3 regions of the Vibrio pelagius genome follow, and region 3 is predicted to be linked to each of the others. Evidence: predicted binding sites of a transcription regulator. Region 3 holds the regulator's gene; each other region holds the start of a gene.
What was found. The regulator MetJ, encoded in region 3, represses methionine synthesis genes. The targets are predictions, from matches to a motif close to TTAGACNTNTANANGTCTAA.
Positions count from the first base shown of each region.

Region 1 (4,860 bases), 610 kb from region 3:
GAGAGAAATACCAACCCGATACTGATGCACCTGGCCACATCGCGTAACTGCTCGTCAAAGACATATCGATCGTCTCTTCCACTTTCAGTAGCTCCCACAATGAGCCTTTTTCAGTATGCTCAGGACATGCAGGATAACCCGGTGCTGGACGAATACCTTGATACTTCTCACGAATCAACTCATCATTCGATAGGTTTTCATCGGCTGAGTAGCCCCAGATATCTTTACGTACTTGCTCATGTAAGTACTCGGCAAATGCTTCAGCAAGTCGGTCAGCTACCGCTTGAATCATGATGGCGTTGTAGTCATCGCCCGCCGCTTTATATTCATCAGCAAGCTCACGCTCTCCAATGCCACCTGTTACGGCAAAGGCACCGATCCAATCTTTCTTACCTGACTCTTTTGGTGCAATGTAATCAGACAGACAGTAGTTAAAACCTCTTGGTTTTTCTGTTTGCTGACGTAGGTTATGAAGAACCTTAGCCACCTCAGTGCGTGATTCATCAGTATAAACTTCAATATCATCACCAACGCTTGCCGCAGGGAACAGCGCACACATACCACGAGCTTTAAGTAAGCCCTCACGTTCAACTCGATCAAGCAGGTCATTGGCGTCTTTGAATAGACGTTTTGCCTCTTCGCCTACTTCTTCATGTTCAAGAATGGCAGGGTATTTGCCCACTAGCGACCAAGTCATGAAGAACGGAGTCCAGTCAATGTAACGACGCAAAGTCGAAACATCAAAGTCATCATAAACATGCACACCCGGCTTAGCTGGAGCTGGCGGCGTATAGCTTTCCCAATCAATAGCCACTTTATTCGCTCGAGCTTGCTCTAACGTTACCGGCTTAGTGCGAGGCTTTTTACGGTTGTGCTGATCACGGACACGCTCATAATCCAAATCTAGCTTCTCAACAAACGCCGGGCGAAGCTCATCAGATAATAGAGACGTACATACCCCAACCGCTCGTGATGCGTTGTTCACATACACCACAGGGTTCTTGTAGTTCTGTTCAATCTTAACGGCAGTATGCGCCTTGGAAGTTGTTGCACCACCAATCAACAGTGGCAAATCGAAATCCAAACGTTCCATCTCTTTAGCGACATGCACCATCTCATCGAGTGATGGAGTAATTAGGCCAGATAGGCCGATAATGTCGACATTCTCTTCTTTAGCGACTTTTAGGATCTGTTCGCAAGGAACCATCACTCCAAGGTCAATAATCTCGTAGTTATTACACTGCAGTACCACGCCCACAATGTTCTTGCCGATATCGTGAACATCGCCTTTTACGGTAGCGAGCAAAATCTTACCGTTTGAAGAACCAGCTTGCTTAGAAGCGTTAATGAAAGGCTCCAAGTGTGCAACGGCTTGCTTCATTACACGCGCTGACTTAACTACCTGAGGAAGGAACATCTTACCTTCACCAAACAGATCACCCACAACATTCATGCCATCCATCAAGGGACCTTCAATGACCTCTAATGGCTTACTGGCATTCAAACGAGCTTCTTCAGTATCTTCGACGATAAATTCAGTAATACCTTTGACAAGTGCATGCTCTAGGCGCTTCTCAACCGCCCAAGTACGCCACTCGAGTGCGGAAGCATCTTCCTCTTTACCAACACCTTTATTAGCGTATTCCGCAGCGATATCTAGTAATCTCTCAGTCGAGTCATCACGACGATTAAGAACAACATCTTCTACCGCTTCACGCAGTTTATCTGGGACGTTATCGTAAATTTCAAGCTGACCAGCATTAACGATACCCATGTCCATACCGTTCTTGAAACAGTGATACAGGAATACCGCGTGAATCGCTTCTCGAACGTAGTTGTTACCACGGAAAGAAAACGATACGTTAGAAACACCGCCTGAAATCATCGCATATGGAAGGTCGCGTTTGATGTCTGCTACCGCGTCAATGAAATCAACCGCGTAGTTGTTGTGCTCTTCAATACCGGTCGCAACAGCAAAGATGTTCGGGTCGAAGATAATATCTTCCGGTGGGAAACCAACTTCATCCACCAAGATATTGTATGCGTTAGTACAAATCTCTAGCTTACGCTGACGGGTTTCTGCTTGACCGACTTCGTCAAAAGCCATCACGATAACCGCAGCACCATAACGGCGAATCAGCTTAGCTTGCTCAACAAATTTCTCTTTACCTTCTTTTAAAGAGATGGAGTTAACGATGCCCTTGCCTTGAATACATTTCAGGCCCGCTTCGATGACTTCCCACTTCGAAGAGTCGACCATAATAGGCACTTTAGAGATCTCAGGTTCAGACGCACATAGATTTAAGAAACGCACCATACACGCCTCAGCATCTAGCATGCCTTCATCCATGTTGATATCGATGATTTGTGCGCCATTCTCAACTTGTTGACGAGCAACTTCCAGAGCCTCGTCATAAAGCTCTTCTTTAATTAGACGCTTGAATCGAGCAGAACCAGTAACGTTGGTACGCTCACCAACATTGACGAACAAGGTGTCTTTGTCGATGGTGAGGGGCTCTAACCCTGATAGGCGGCATGAAACAGCTAACTCAGGTAAAGCTCGCGGCTTAACGTTCTCGACCACATTAGCCATATGGCGAATATGTTCTGGAGTGGTGCCACAACAACCACCGATTAGGTTTAGGAAGCCGCTCTCCGCCCACTCTTTTACATGAGAGGCCATATCTTCAGGAGAGAGATCGTATTCACCAAATGCGTTAGGAAGACCAGCATTAGGGTGAACTGAAACAAAGGTTTCTGAAATGCGAGAAAGCTCATCGACATAAGGTCGCAGTTCATCAGGCCCAAGGGCACAGTTCAAGCCAAAGGACAGTGGGCGAACGTGACGCAATGAATTGTAGAAAGCTTCTGTTGTTTGACCGGAAAGCGTTCGACCTGATGCGTCTGTGATAGTACCTGAGATCATGACTGGAAGAGTAATCCCTAACTCCTCGAACACAGTATCAACGGCAAATGCACAAGCCTTAGCATTTAGAGTATCGAAAATGGTCTCAATCAGGATCAGATCAGAACCACCTTTAATCAGCGCTCGAGTTGATTCGGAGTAAGCCTCCACTAACTCATCAAAGCTAACATTTCGATAGCCAGGGTCATTTACATCAGGGGAAATCGAACAAGTACGGTTCGTTGGGCCAAGCACGCCAGCTACGTAACGAGGCTTGTTAGGTGTTTTTGCAGTCCACTCATCAGCAGCTTCACGCGCCAACTTAGCAGCAGCAAAGTTAATCTCTTCACTGAGGCTTTCCATATCATAGTCAGCCATCGCAATGGTAGTTGCGTTAAAGGTATTGGTTTCAAGGATGTCTGCGCCAGCTTCTAAGTAAGCCGAATGTATGTCCTTAATAAGCTGAGGTTGAGTAAGCACCAAAAGGTCGTTATTGCCTTTAAGATCACTATGCCAATTGGCAAAGCGCTCACCTCGATAGTCCTGCTCTTCCAGTTTATAATTCTGGATCATGGTGCCCATACCACCATCGATCAATAGAATTCGTTGCTCTAACTGAGCTTCGATCTGTTGCTTTACATTACTTCCCACAGTACAGCCTCATTCCTTTAATTATCACTCCATCCTATCACACATTAAAAAGGAGTCTAGACGTCTAAACGGAGAAATTGATAACTAATCTATGACAAAAAACCGTTTGCTATTTAAGCGATAGAGGACGAAAATTCATTTTCATATTTTGTTACATATCGGAAATCCAATGTCGGTCTACTACACACTTTGCTTTTTATCTGCAGCCGCTATGTTGATAGCGTTTGTAAACAGCAAGATAGGAAAGATGCAAACCACAATCGCTATTACTGCTGGTTCGATGATGCTTTCACTAATTATCCTGATTGCTGGTCAAAACGATTGGTTTCAGCTGTCTGAAATCGCTTCAGAGACAGTGGCGAGTATCAACTTCGAAGATTTTCTACTCAAAGGGATTTTAGGTTTCCTACTATTTGCAGGTGGGCTAGGGATTAAACTCCCTAACCTCAAAGATCAGAAATGGGAAATTACTGTGCTCGCGTTAGGAGCGACTCTATTTTCGACTTTTTTCATTGGGTTTGCGCTTTACGGATTTTGCCAAGTTATCGGCATTCAGTTTGATCTTATCTACTGCTTACTGTTTGGATCTCTTATCTCTCCGACTGACCCGATTGCAGTCTTAGCGATTGTTAAGAAACTCAATGCCCCAAAACGTATTTCAACCCAAATTGAAGGTGAGTCACTGTTCAATGATGGTTTCGGTCTGGTTATCTTTGTCACTCTGTTTACTATCGCATTTGGTAGCGAAGCTCCAACAGTGGGCAGCGTAACGATGCTATTTATTCAAGAAGCGATTGGTGGGATTGTTTATGGTTTCGTATTGGGGCTTATATTCCACTACTTAATCAGCAATACCGACGATCACTCTATGGAGTTGTTACTAACGATTGGTATCCCAACCGCCGGATACGCGTTTGCAGAAGTGCTTCATGTATCGGGCCCATTAGCTATGGTCGTATCAGGTATTATGATTGGCAACTGGACACGCTTTATCGGATTCTCAAAAGAGAGTGAAGATCACTTAGACCACTTCTGGGAGCTCATCGATGAGTTTCTAAATGGCGTGCTATTCCTACTGATCGGTATGTCGATGCTGCTTTTTGAATTCCATAAAGAAGACTGGATCTTAATGGCTTTCTCTGTACCGTTAGTACTAGGAGCGCGTTACCTCAGTGTATTTTTATCATACATTGGCTTTAAGCGCTTTAGAAGCTATAACCCGTGCTCAGTTAACATCCTCACGTGGGGTGGATTACGTGGTGGCTTAGCACTTGCAATGGCTCTATCTATCCCATCAGGTATCT
Region 1 covers NZ_AP025503.1:339,991-344,850, reverse strand. Annotated here, with positions in the region: gene metH (methionine synthase) at 1-3,556, opposite strand, end outside; gene vsple_RS01600 (cation:proton antiporter) at 3,726-4,860, shown strand, end outside.
Region 1: the regulator MetJ is predicted to act here: its motif matches at 3,605-3,624, upstream of metH (methionine synthase).

Region 2 (4,860 bases), 460 kb from region 3:
AAGCGTGATACCCAAGATCGGTGTTCCGCCCAGTTTCTTCACTGTAGACCAACACACCCCAACCGGGAGGAAGAAGAAGATAGCTTCACCAATCAACCATAGGAAAGAGTGGACCGTAGCCCAAAACTGGCTGAGCTCAACCAGAGTCTTACCATCGAACATACGAATGTCGCCGATGACATTACGAAAGCCAAGAATAAGACCACCAGTAATAATGGCAGGCAGCAGCGGTACAAAAATTTCGGCAAGGTGTGAAATACCGCGCTCTAACACATTCATGTTTTGACGAGCAGCCAACTTGGCCTCATCTTTCGACGACTCTTGTTTGCCAGTCTGTTCAATCAGTAACTTGTAGACCTCATCGACCTCAGTACCAACCACGACTTGAAATTGACCCGCGTTGGTAAAACACCCCTTTACTAAGCTCAGTTTCTCTAACTCAGTTTTGTCCGCTTTGTCTGTGTCATTCAATACGAAACGTAAACGAGTTAAGCAGTGACTAACACTCGCTATATTGTCACTTCCACCCACTAACTCAATAAGACGCGTAATGTCTTGCTTCGCCATCTTACCCATACTACCCCACCCTGGTTCTCTTCGTTCTACACTCAAATTCAGTTGAATTCATCACCAATGGGAACATTCCCATAACTTGGTAAATATAGTGCCTGCATGATAATAGAATTAAAATGGGAACAGTCCCATTAATTGAATGAGATCACACTCTTCAGTTTAGTAAATAGACCGAGCTCACCCTAGAAATGAGGACTTAAACGATGGGCTTTTGGGTATGATGAGAGATAGGAGTTTGACCAAGTAATTGAGATATCAGCAACTTAGCAGCCAAAGTACCCGCAGATTGATAACCAGGATCAATACTAAATACACGTGGGAATAAAAATGAAAGCAGATCACTGCCACCGACCCCAGTTACCATCACATCTTCACGTTGCAACTCTTGCAGACGTTTTATCACGCCCAGTGCTAATGTATCACTCGCACAAGCGATCGCTTGAGTCGTCGATCTAAGCACTAGGTCAACCAGTTGGTAGGCACTCTCATGGTGCAAAGCACCAGTCTGGTAGTTTGGCTTAATGTTGTTGTCACTACACCAATTCAGATAGGCGTTCAGACGTAATTCACCCGTCGATTTGTCACTAGGATCAACACCGATAAAGCCGATCTCGGATAAGCCCTGCTCTTGCAAGTAAGCAAGGGCACTGCCAATCACCTGTTGGTTATCGTAGTTAATCGAGGTGACGTTCTCAGTATCTAATGCAATCACAACTGCGCGGTGTTCCCACGATTCGATGGCTTCGATATCACAATCGGTAAAGCCAAATACAATAATGCCATCAACATTACGCTGCTTAAGAACTTGAAGATGCTCATTGGCTTTCTCACGATCGAACAGACTCTCCATGATCACCACATCATAACCAGCGCGATACAGCTCTTCGAGCATCGTACTTACGGCTTTGTTCTCAGACGGAGAATCCAGACGAGAGATGATCACACCAACCACTTTTTGGCTGCCGCCACGCATCGATTGCGCTGATTTAGAGGGAGTGTAACCCGACTCCTGAATCACTCTTTCTACTCTTTCACGTGTTTCTGGCTTCACTTTAGGATCATTAGTGAGAACACGGGAAACCGTTGATTTTCCAACACCTGAGAGCTTTGCGATATCAAGAATAGTGAGTTTTTTTTGCATCGAGTCTTATAAAGTTATTGATAGAAAAACGACAAGTAACGGATTTTCCGTGACTTGTCGTTATTGATTGATTATTGGATACGGCAGTTGCGGTAAGTCACTCTTCCAAGTTCCAATCGAGCATGTTCGCCTTTGGTAAACAGGGTGATGGCGTCCATCTGTTCCGTGGTTTCGGCATCACTAATATACTTAGCACCAGAAGCAGACACCACGTGTTTAAGGCGATATTGGTTATCAGGCAGTCGAAGAACCGCTTGCCCGTCACCGTAAGCAACATCAAATGTTTGGTCAGATTCGCACTGGTAAGTCATGTATTCACCACTGGAGATATCTTTCTCTACCACCTCAGATTGAGAACATCCCATCAGTGCTGCCAATGTAAATAGGCAAACGGTATACTGTCTCTTCATAAACATCCCTTTCGATTAAAAAACAACCCAACTGCTGTTGTTGTTGAATTAACGCTTCAGGTAAGCAGGCACGTCTGCAATGCTATCGAGGACTACGCTCGCTAAGGCTTCACCTTTTTCTGTAACCGGTTTACCCGTTCTGACGAGCACCTTAGTGCCAACACCTGCAGCTTCTGCTGCCATCATGTCTTCCGCTTTGTCGCCGATCATGACTGACTTCGCCATATCAATCTTCAAGAAGTCACGCGCCGAAATGAACATTCCAGGCTTGGGCTTGCGACAATCGCAATCTTGCTTATATTCGCCAATACCGTGCTCTGCATGATGTGGACAGTAGTAAATACCATCTAACTCTACGCCATTGTCGACGAAATTCCAGTCCATCCATTGAGTTAAAGATAGAAAGCGGTCTTCGCTAAACATACCACGAGCGATACCTGACTGGTTGGTGACCAATACTAAAAGGTATCCCATGTCTTTGAAGGCTTTTGCTGCTTCAAAGACGCCGTCGATATACTCGAAATCATGCTCATCATGCACGTAGCCGTGGTCAACGTTAATTACGCCATCACGATCTAAAAATACAGCCGGTTTTGACAAAATTTGGTTCTCAATCAACTCTCTATTAATCACTAATTATTGCACGCTTTAGTAGCTTCATCACCTGCTAATTGTAGTACTTGATATAGATATTTTTACGTTTAGACGTCTAGACGTAAAAATATCTATTGACTTAGATCACGTAACGCCATAGCATCGTCTGTAAATCGAACAAACTATCAACATATTATTCTGTTCACCGTTACAGGTTTATTTATGATTAAAGTGAATCAAGTCAACAAGGTTTTCTATCAAGGCGCGAAAGAGATCAACGCCTTAATAGACATCAATCTTCACATCCCTCAAGGTCAGATCTTTGGCGTTATCGGCTCATCAGGTGCAGGTAAAAGTACGCTGATCCGCTGCGTGAACATGCTAGAGGCACCTACCTCAGGTGAAGTGATTGTTGATGGCGTCGACCTCACAAAGCTAAGCAAGTCAGAGTTGAGTGAAGCACGACGTAACATCGGTATGATTTTCCAACACTTTAACCTGCTCTCTTCTCGTACCGTATTCAATAATGTGGCACTGCCGCTAGAGCTTGCTGGTACAGACAAGGCAATCATCGAAGAGAAAGTGAGCCAACTGCTTGAGCTTGTTGGCCTCGCAGATAAGCGCGACAGCTACCCATCAAACCTAAGTGGTGGTCAAAAGCAGCGTGTCGCGATTGCTCGTGCACTGGCGTCTGATCCTAAAGTCCTGCTGTGTGATGAAGCGACCAGCGCACTAGATCCGGCAACGACTCAATCTATCCTTGAGCTACTTAAAGAGATCAACCGCAAGCTAAACATCACTATGCTATTGATTACTCACGAGATGGATGTCGTGAAAAGCATTTGTCATGAAGTGGCAATCATCGGAGGTGGTGAGCTGGTAGAAAAAGGCACTGTTGGCGACATTTTTGCTCACCCTAAAACAGAACTGGCGCATCAATTCATTCGCTCAACGCTCGATCTTTCTATTCCAGAAGACTACGAAGTAAGACTGCAAACAACGCGCGTTGAAGGTAGCTACCCTCTGGTCCGTCTTGAGTTTACTGGCGCCACCGTTGATGCTCCGCTAATGACTCAAATCGCACGCAAGTTCAACATCGACGTTAGCATTTTAAGCTCCGACCTCGATTACGCCGGTGGCGTGAAGTTCGGCATGATGGTCGCTGAACTTTTCGGTACAGAAGCAGACGACAACGCAGCAATCGAATTCCTACGTGAACACAATGTAAAAGTAGAGGTACTTGGCTATGTCCTTTAATGAAATCACAGATTGGTTAAGTCTTAACGGAAACCTACTACTTGGCGCGACTTGGGAAACGCTCTACATGGTCGCAGTAGCTGGCATCGTCGGTTTCGCTGTAGGTATTCCACTTGGCGTTATTCTGCACACCACTAAAAAAGGGGGTTTGTTAGAAAACACCAAGCTAAACAAAATTCTTGGCGCAATAGTGAACGTCGGGCGTTCTGTACCTTTCCTAGTATTGATGGTTGCTATCATCCCACTGACTAAACTACTGATCGGTACGTTTATTGGTACAACAGCAGCGATTGTTCCTCTGACTATTGGCGCAATCCCATTCGTGGCTCGCCTTATTGAGGGAGCGCTATTAGAAGTACCAACCGGGCTTGTTGAAGCAGCACAATCTATGGGCGCAACACCAACGCAGATCATCACAAAAGTTCTGCTACCTGAAGCGTTACCCACTATTATCAATTCAGTAACCATCACACTAGTCACTCTAGTGAGCTACTCTGCAATGGCTGGTACCGTGGGCGGTGGTGGTCTCGGTGACGTAGCGATTCGTTATGGCTTCCACCGCTATGATGTAACGATTATGGCTGTCACTGTGGTGATGCTGATCGTTCTAGTTCAAATCATTCAATCCATTGGTGACTCGATTGTTCGCCGTGTTGATCACAGATAAAAAGATGTATTAAAAGGAGATTATTATGAAATTCAGTCTAAAAAGCTTACTTGCTATCGCAGCCGCGGCATCAGCGCTCGTGCTATCTGGTTGTGGCGAAAAAGAGATCGACACATCAAAAGTTAAAGTCGGTGTTATGGCAGGCGCAGAAGCTCAAGTAGCAGAAGTTGCGGCTAAAGTTGCAAAAGAGAAGTTCGGTCTAGACGTTGAACTTGTCA
Region 2 covers NZ_AP025503.1:2,455,903-2,460,762, forward strand. Annotated here, with positions in the region: gene treB (PTS trehalose transporter subunit IIBC) at 1-576, opposite strand, end outside; gene treR (trehalose operon repressor TreR) at 770-1,714, opposite strand; gene vsple_RS10695 (MliC family protein) at 1,786-2,124, opposite strand; gene gmhB (D-glycero-beta-D-manno-heptose 1,7-bisphosphate 7-phosphatase) at 2,173-2,724, opposite strand; gene metN (methionine ABC transporter ATP-binding protein MetN) at 2,941-3,975, shown strand; gene vsple_RS10710 (methionine ABC transporter permease) at 3,965-4,642, shown strand; gene metQ (methionine ABC transporter substrate-binding lipoprotein MetQ) at 4,668-4,860, shown strand, end outside.
Region 2: the regulator MetJ is predicted to act here: its motif matches at 2,826-2,845, upstream of metN (methionine ABC transporter ATP-binding protein MetN).

Region 3 (4,860 bases):
GATCCATTGCGCTCTGAGCAACAGGCTGCAGGGTTCGGCTGTGTAGCACTGGCGCTGCCAAACGTGCTAGCTCGCTTGCTTCATCAAGACGCAGCAAAGGCAGCAAACAAGCATCAGAGACCAATCTCGGGTCAGCACTATACACACCGGCCACATCACTCCAAATCGTCACGCGATCGACTTCCGCTAGTGCGCCAATCACCGTCGCTGAGTAATCCGAACCATTACGACCTAAAAGCACCGTTTCACCCGCGCTGTTTTGCGCCATAAAGCCGGTAATCACGACACGGCAATGAGCGTGTTGCGCAAGAGACTCTTTAATCAATGCGTATGAACGAGCGCGATCCACCTCTGGCTGAGCACCCGCTTCGGCACGCAGAAAATCTCGTGCATCTTGCGCTACAGCTTGGAGATCACTCTGACATAAAAGCGCCGCTAGTAAGCGAGACGACCACACTTCACCATGACCTAGCACAGCCGCTTTTTGTGCCTCATTTAATGGCGCGGTTAATTCACCTAAAGCCGTAAACTCTCTTTGTAGAGTTGTGGTTAACTGCTCTGCTACTTCGCCCTCTAACAGATCTGAAACCAACTCGAGTTGGAACTGACGCAGAGATTGCAGACACTCATGAGCCAAACGTCCATCTTTATCCAGCGCCTCTAAAAATTCGATCAATCGGTTCGTGGTTTTGCCTGCCGCAGACACCACTACCAAGTCTGTTTCGCTAGAGTACTCTTTGAGAATACTGACTACACGCTGATAGCACTCAGGGTTTGCCAAGCTGCTACCACCAAATTTATGCAATTGGCGAAAGTTAGCCATTACTTGTTCTCCCCGTTATCGATGAACTGCTGCGCTTTAGCAAAGGCTTGTTCAAGATCCGCAATCAAGTCTTCTGCATCTTCAAGGCCGACTGAGAGTCTCAGAAGCTGATGAGAAACACCCGCTTCCGCTAAAGCTTCTTCGCCCATTGCGCGGTGTGTCATTGAAGCGGGGTGACAGATCAAGCTCTCAACACCACCCAAAGACTCTGCCAATGAAAACAGCTCTAGTTCACCAACAAAGAGCTTAAGTGCCTCGAAAGAACCAGCAAATTCAAAGCTCAGCATAGACCCAAAACCGGACTGCTGCTTCTTCGCAATCTCATGACCTGGATGCTCAGGCAGGCTCGGGTGATAAATGGTATCAACCAAAGGTTGTTTCTGTAGCGCCGTTAGAATCTCACGAGAGCTCTCTTCATGCACACGCATACGCGCACCTAGTGTGCGAATACCACGTAGCGTCATGTAGCTATCAAATGGTGTCCCCGTAGCACCAATGCAGTTCCCCCACCAAGCCAGCTCTTCAGCGTGCTCTTCGGTCTTAGTAATCACTACGCCGCCGATCACATCTGAGTGTCCATTGATGTATTTAGTCGTTGAGTGGATAACGAAGTCAGCACCCAGCTCTAGAGGCTTTTGGAACACAGGAGTCAAGAAGGTATTATCCACCGCCACCAGCGCACCTACCTCTTTTGCCTTACGGCAGGTTTCTGCAATGTCGACGACACGCACCAGTGGGTTTGATGGCGTTTCCAACAAGATCAATTTAGGCTTGAGTGCGATCGCAGCATCGAATGCAGCTTGATCCGATTGATCGACAAACAGCACCTTAAAGTCACCCTTTTGTGAACGAGTATTGAAAAGGCGGTAAGTACCACCGTAGCAGTCGTGTGGCGCCACAATCAGATCATCACTACCAAGGAAAGCGGAAACCCAAAGGTTCAATGCAGAAGTACCACAGTTGGTCACAACGGCCCCCATACCAGACTCCAATTCAAACAGAGCAGTCTCCAATAAGCCACGGTTTGGGTTACCTGAGCGAGTGTAATCATACTTAGGCACTTCACCAAAAGCGGGAAAACCATAGTTAGTCGACAGATAAATAGGTGGAACAACGGCATGATGTTGAGTGTCTGACTCGATACCAGTACGTACGGCGATGGTTGCTGGTTTCCGGCTGCTCATAGGTGTTTCCTTACAGGTTTTGGCGTCTGAGAATCACAGCAGCTTGTCGGGGTTTGGCGGCTGTGTTAGATATATGTGATTCACTTTACTTTCATAAGAATGAGACGTCAACACTTCTAGACGTCTATATGTCTTTGCTTATGGCGGTAAATCCCGCTAAAATCCCCCCTATTAAATTAATCTAACAACTAAAGTGATGAAGGTACGCAATGGCCGACTGGAATGGTGAATACATAAGCCCATATGCTGAGCATGGAAAGAAAAGCGAACAAGTAAAGAAAATTACAGTTTCTATCCCTCTAAAGGTACTGAAAGTTCTAACTGACGAGCGTACCCGCCGCCAGATTAACAACCTGCGCCATGCAACAAACAGTGAGCTACTGTGTGAAGCCTTTCTGCATGCATATACTGGTCAGCCTCTACCAACAGATGAAGACCTACGTAAAGACCGCCCAGACGATATCCCAGCCGAAGTGAAAAAGCTGATGACAGAGATGGGTATTGAGTTCGAAGCGTTTGACGAAGAATAATCATAACTCAGTCACTACCTTCAACATTTGATTCGCTTTAGCTGAGCCATATTGATTGCCGAAATCATCCAGCATGAGTTTAAGGCATAAAAAAACCGACTCCAGATGAGTCGGTTTTTTATTATTCTCTTCGCTCTACTAAATGACGATTACGCCATCCAGTCTCTATGCCATATGCTTCTATGCCATATAGTTTGCTGGCATCTCGATACGAGCCACACCTGAATCAACCGCCGCCTGAGCCACAGCTTTTGCCACGCGAGGCAATAGACGTGGATCCATTGGCTTAGGAATGATGTAGCCTTTACCAAACTCAAGTGCATCAGCACCTGCTGCTTTTAGTACGTCTGCAGGTACTTCTTCTTTTGCAAGTTCACGAATCGCTTCCACTGCCGCTAGCTTCATTGCATCGTTGATTTCGCTTGCACGAACATCAAGAGCACCACGGAAGATGAATGGGAAACACAGAACGTTGTTGACTTGGTTCGGGTAATCACTACGGCCAGTACCCATGATAAGGTCGCTACGAACTTCGTGAGCAAGCTCAGGCTTGATTTCTGGATCTGGGTTAGAACAGGCGAATACGATCGGCTTGTCAGCCATTAGCTTCAATGATTCTGCTGGTAGCAGGTTAGGACCTGATACACCTAGGAATAGGTCTGCACCTTCAATCACATCTTCTAGAGTACGCTTGTCAGTGTTGTTCGCGAACAGTTGCTTGTATTCGTTCAGATCGTCACGACGAGTGTGAATCACACCTTTGCGGTCTAGCATGTAGATCTTCTCACGCTGCGCGCCACACTTGATCAGCAGTTCCATACATGCAACTGCCGCTGCACCTGCACCCAAACAAACAATCTTACACTCTTCCAGCTTCTTACCTTGAAGCTCAATCGCATTCAACATACCCGCAGCTGTTACGATCGCAGTACCGTGCTGGTCATCGTGGAATACAGGAACATCACAACGCTCGATTAGACGGCGTTCAATTTCAAAACAGTCTGGTGCTTTGATGTCTTCTAGGTTGATGCCACCGAATGTATCGGCAATGTTCGCTACTGTATCTACGAACTCATCGATTGTGCGGTGTTTTACTTCAATATCGATAGAATCTAAACCTGCAAAACGCTTAAACAGTAGCGCTTTACCTTCCATTACTGGTTTAGAAGCAATAGGACCTAGGTTACCTAGGCCAAGAATCGCCGTACCGTTAGAGATAACTGCAACCATGTTGCCTTTACCTGTGTACTTGTAAACGTTATCCACGTTCTGTGCGATTTCACGAACTGGCTCAGCCACACCTGGGCTGTAAGCAAGGGCCAGATCTTCTGCAGAATTTGCAGATTTTGTCAGTTCAACGGCAATTTTGCCAGGAATTGGGAACTCATGATAATCAAGAGCTTGCTGACGGAATTGTTCTTGAGGTGATAGTTCTTCAGATTGAGGTTGGAGAGTGTCATCAGACATGGGTGTAGGTTTCCTAGAGTATTATTATTGGGGGAATCCGTTTTATATTAATGGATGTACTTCAAAGTTCCTAGGTGGTAAAGCCCCCTGTCTCACTAAAAAACGAGAATTCACTACTAATAAGACCAGTGCCCAGTTGAAATTACTAAATGCCAGATAACAAAAAAGGACACCGAAGTGTCCTTTTTCATGTCTACTAAGCGAGAATTACTTCTTGCTAGATAGAGCACCGAAACGCTTGTTGAAGCGATCTACACGGCCGCCTGTATCAACGATACGTTGCTTACCAGTGTAGAATGGGTGACATTTGTCACATACGTCTAGGTGGATAGACTCTTTACCTAGAGTAGAGTTGAATTCAAATGTGTTGCCGCAAGAGCAAGTAGCTGCTACAGCTTTGTATTCTGGGTGGATTCCAGCTTTCATGGGATAACCTCAAGTAGGCCGTGTCGCTATACGATTCTAAGCCGCACACCACACGTAGTTTAAAAAGAAATAAAGACACCGCACCTCACGAAAACGTGATGAAGCCATACCTTTAAGGCGCAGTATAGTAATGAATCTGTTAGGTAGGATCAACCAGTTTGGATGATTTTTTCGCCACTATTGCAGGATTTCTTCTTATATTGCCTTTTTATGCTTTGCGTAGCGCCATCACCGACTTTAGCAAACAAACTGCTTCTCGAATTTAGTGCCCTTATCCTTTAGACTGGTTGCCCTGCACTCTCCAGAATTAACAAGCGAATTTATGCGTCCAACAATTGCCCGAGTGGCTCTGCCAGTCCCTTTAGATAAACAGTTTGACTACAAAATCCCAGGTCATTTGTTTCCTATTATTGGTGGACGCGTCTCGGTT
Region 3 covers NZ_AP025503.1:2,915,734-2,920,593, forward strand. Annotated here, with positions in the region: gene vsple_RS12975 (bifunctional aspartate kinase/homoserine dehydrogenase II) at 1-823, opposite strand, end outside; gene vsple_RS12980 (O-succinylhomoserine (thiol)-lyase) at 823-2,007, opposite strand; gene metJ (met regulon transcriptional regulator MetJ) at 2,217-2,537, shown strand; gene vsple_RS12990 (malic enzyme-like NAD(P)-binding protein) at 2,718-4,004, opposite strand; gene rpmE (50S ribosomal protein L31) at 4,212-4,430, opposite strand; gene priA (primosomal protein N') at 4,753-4,860, shown strand, end outside.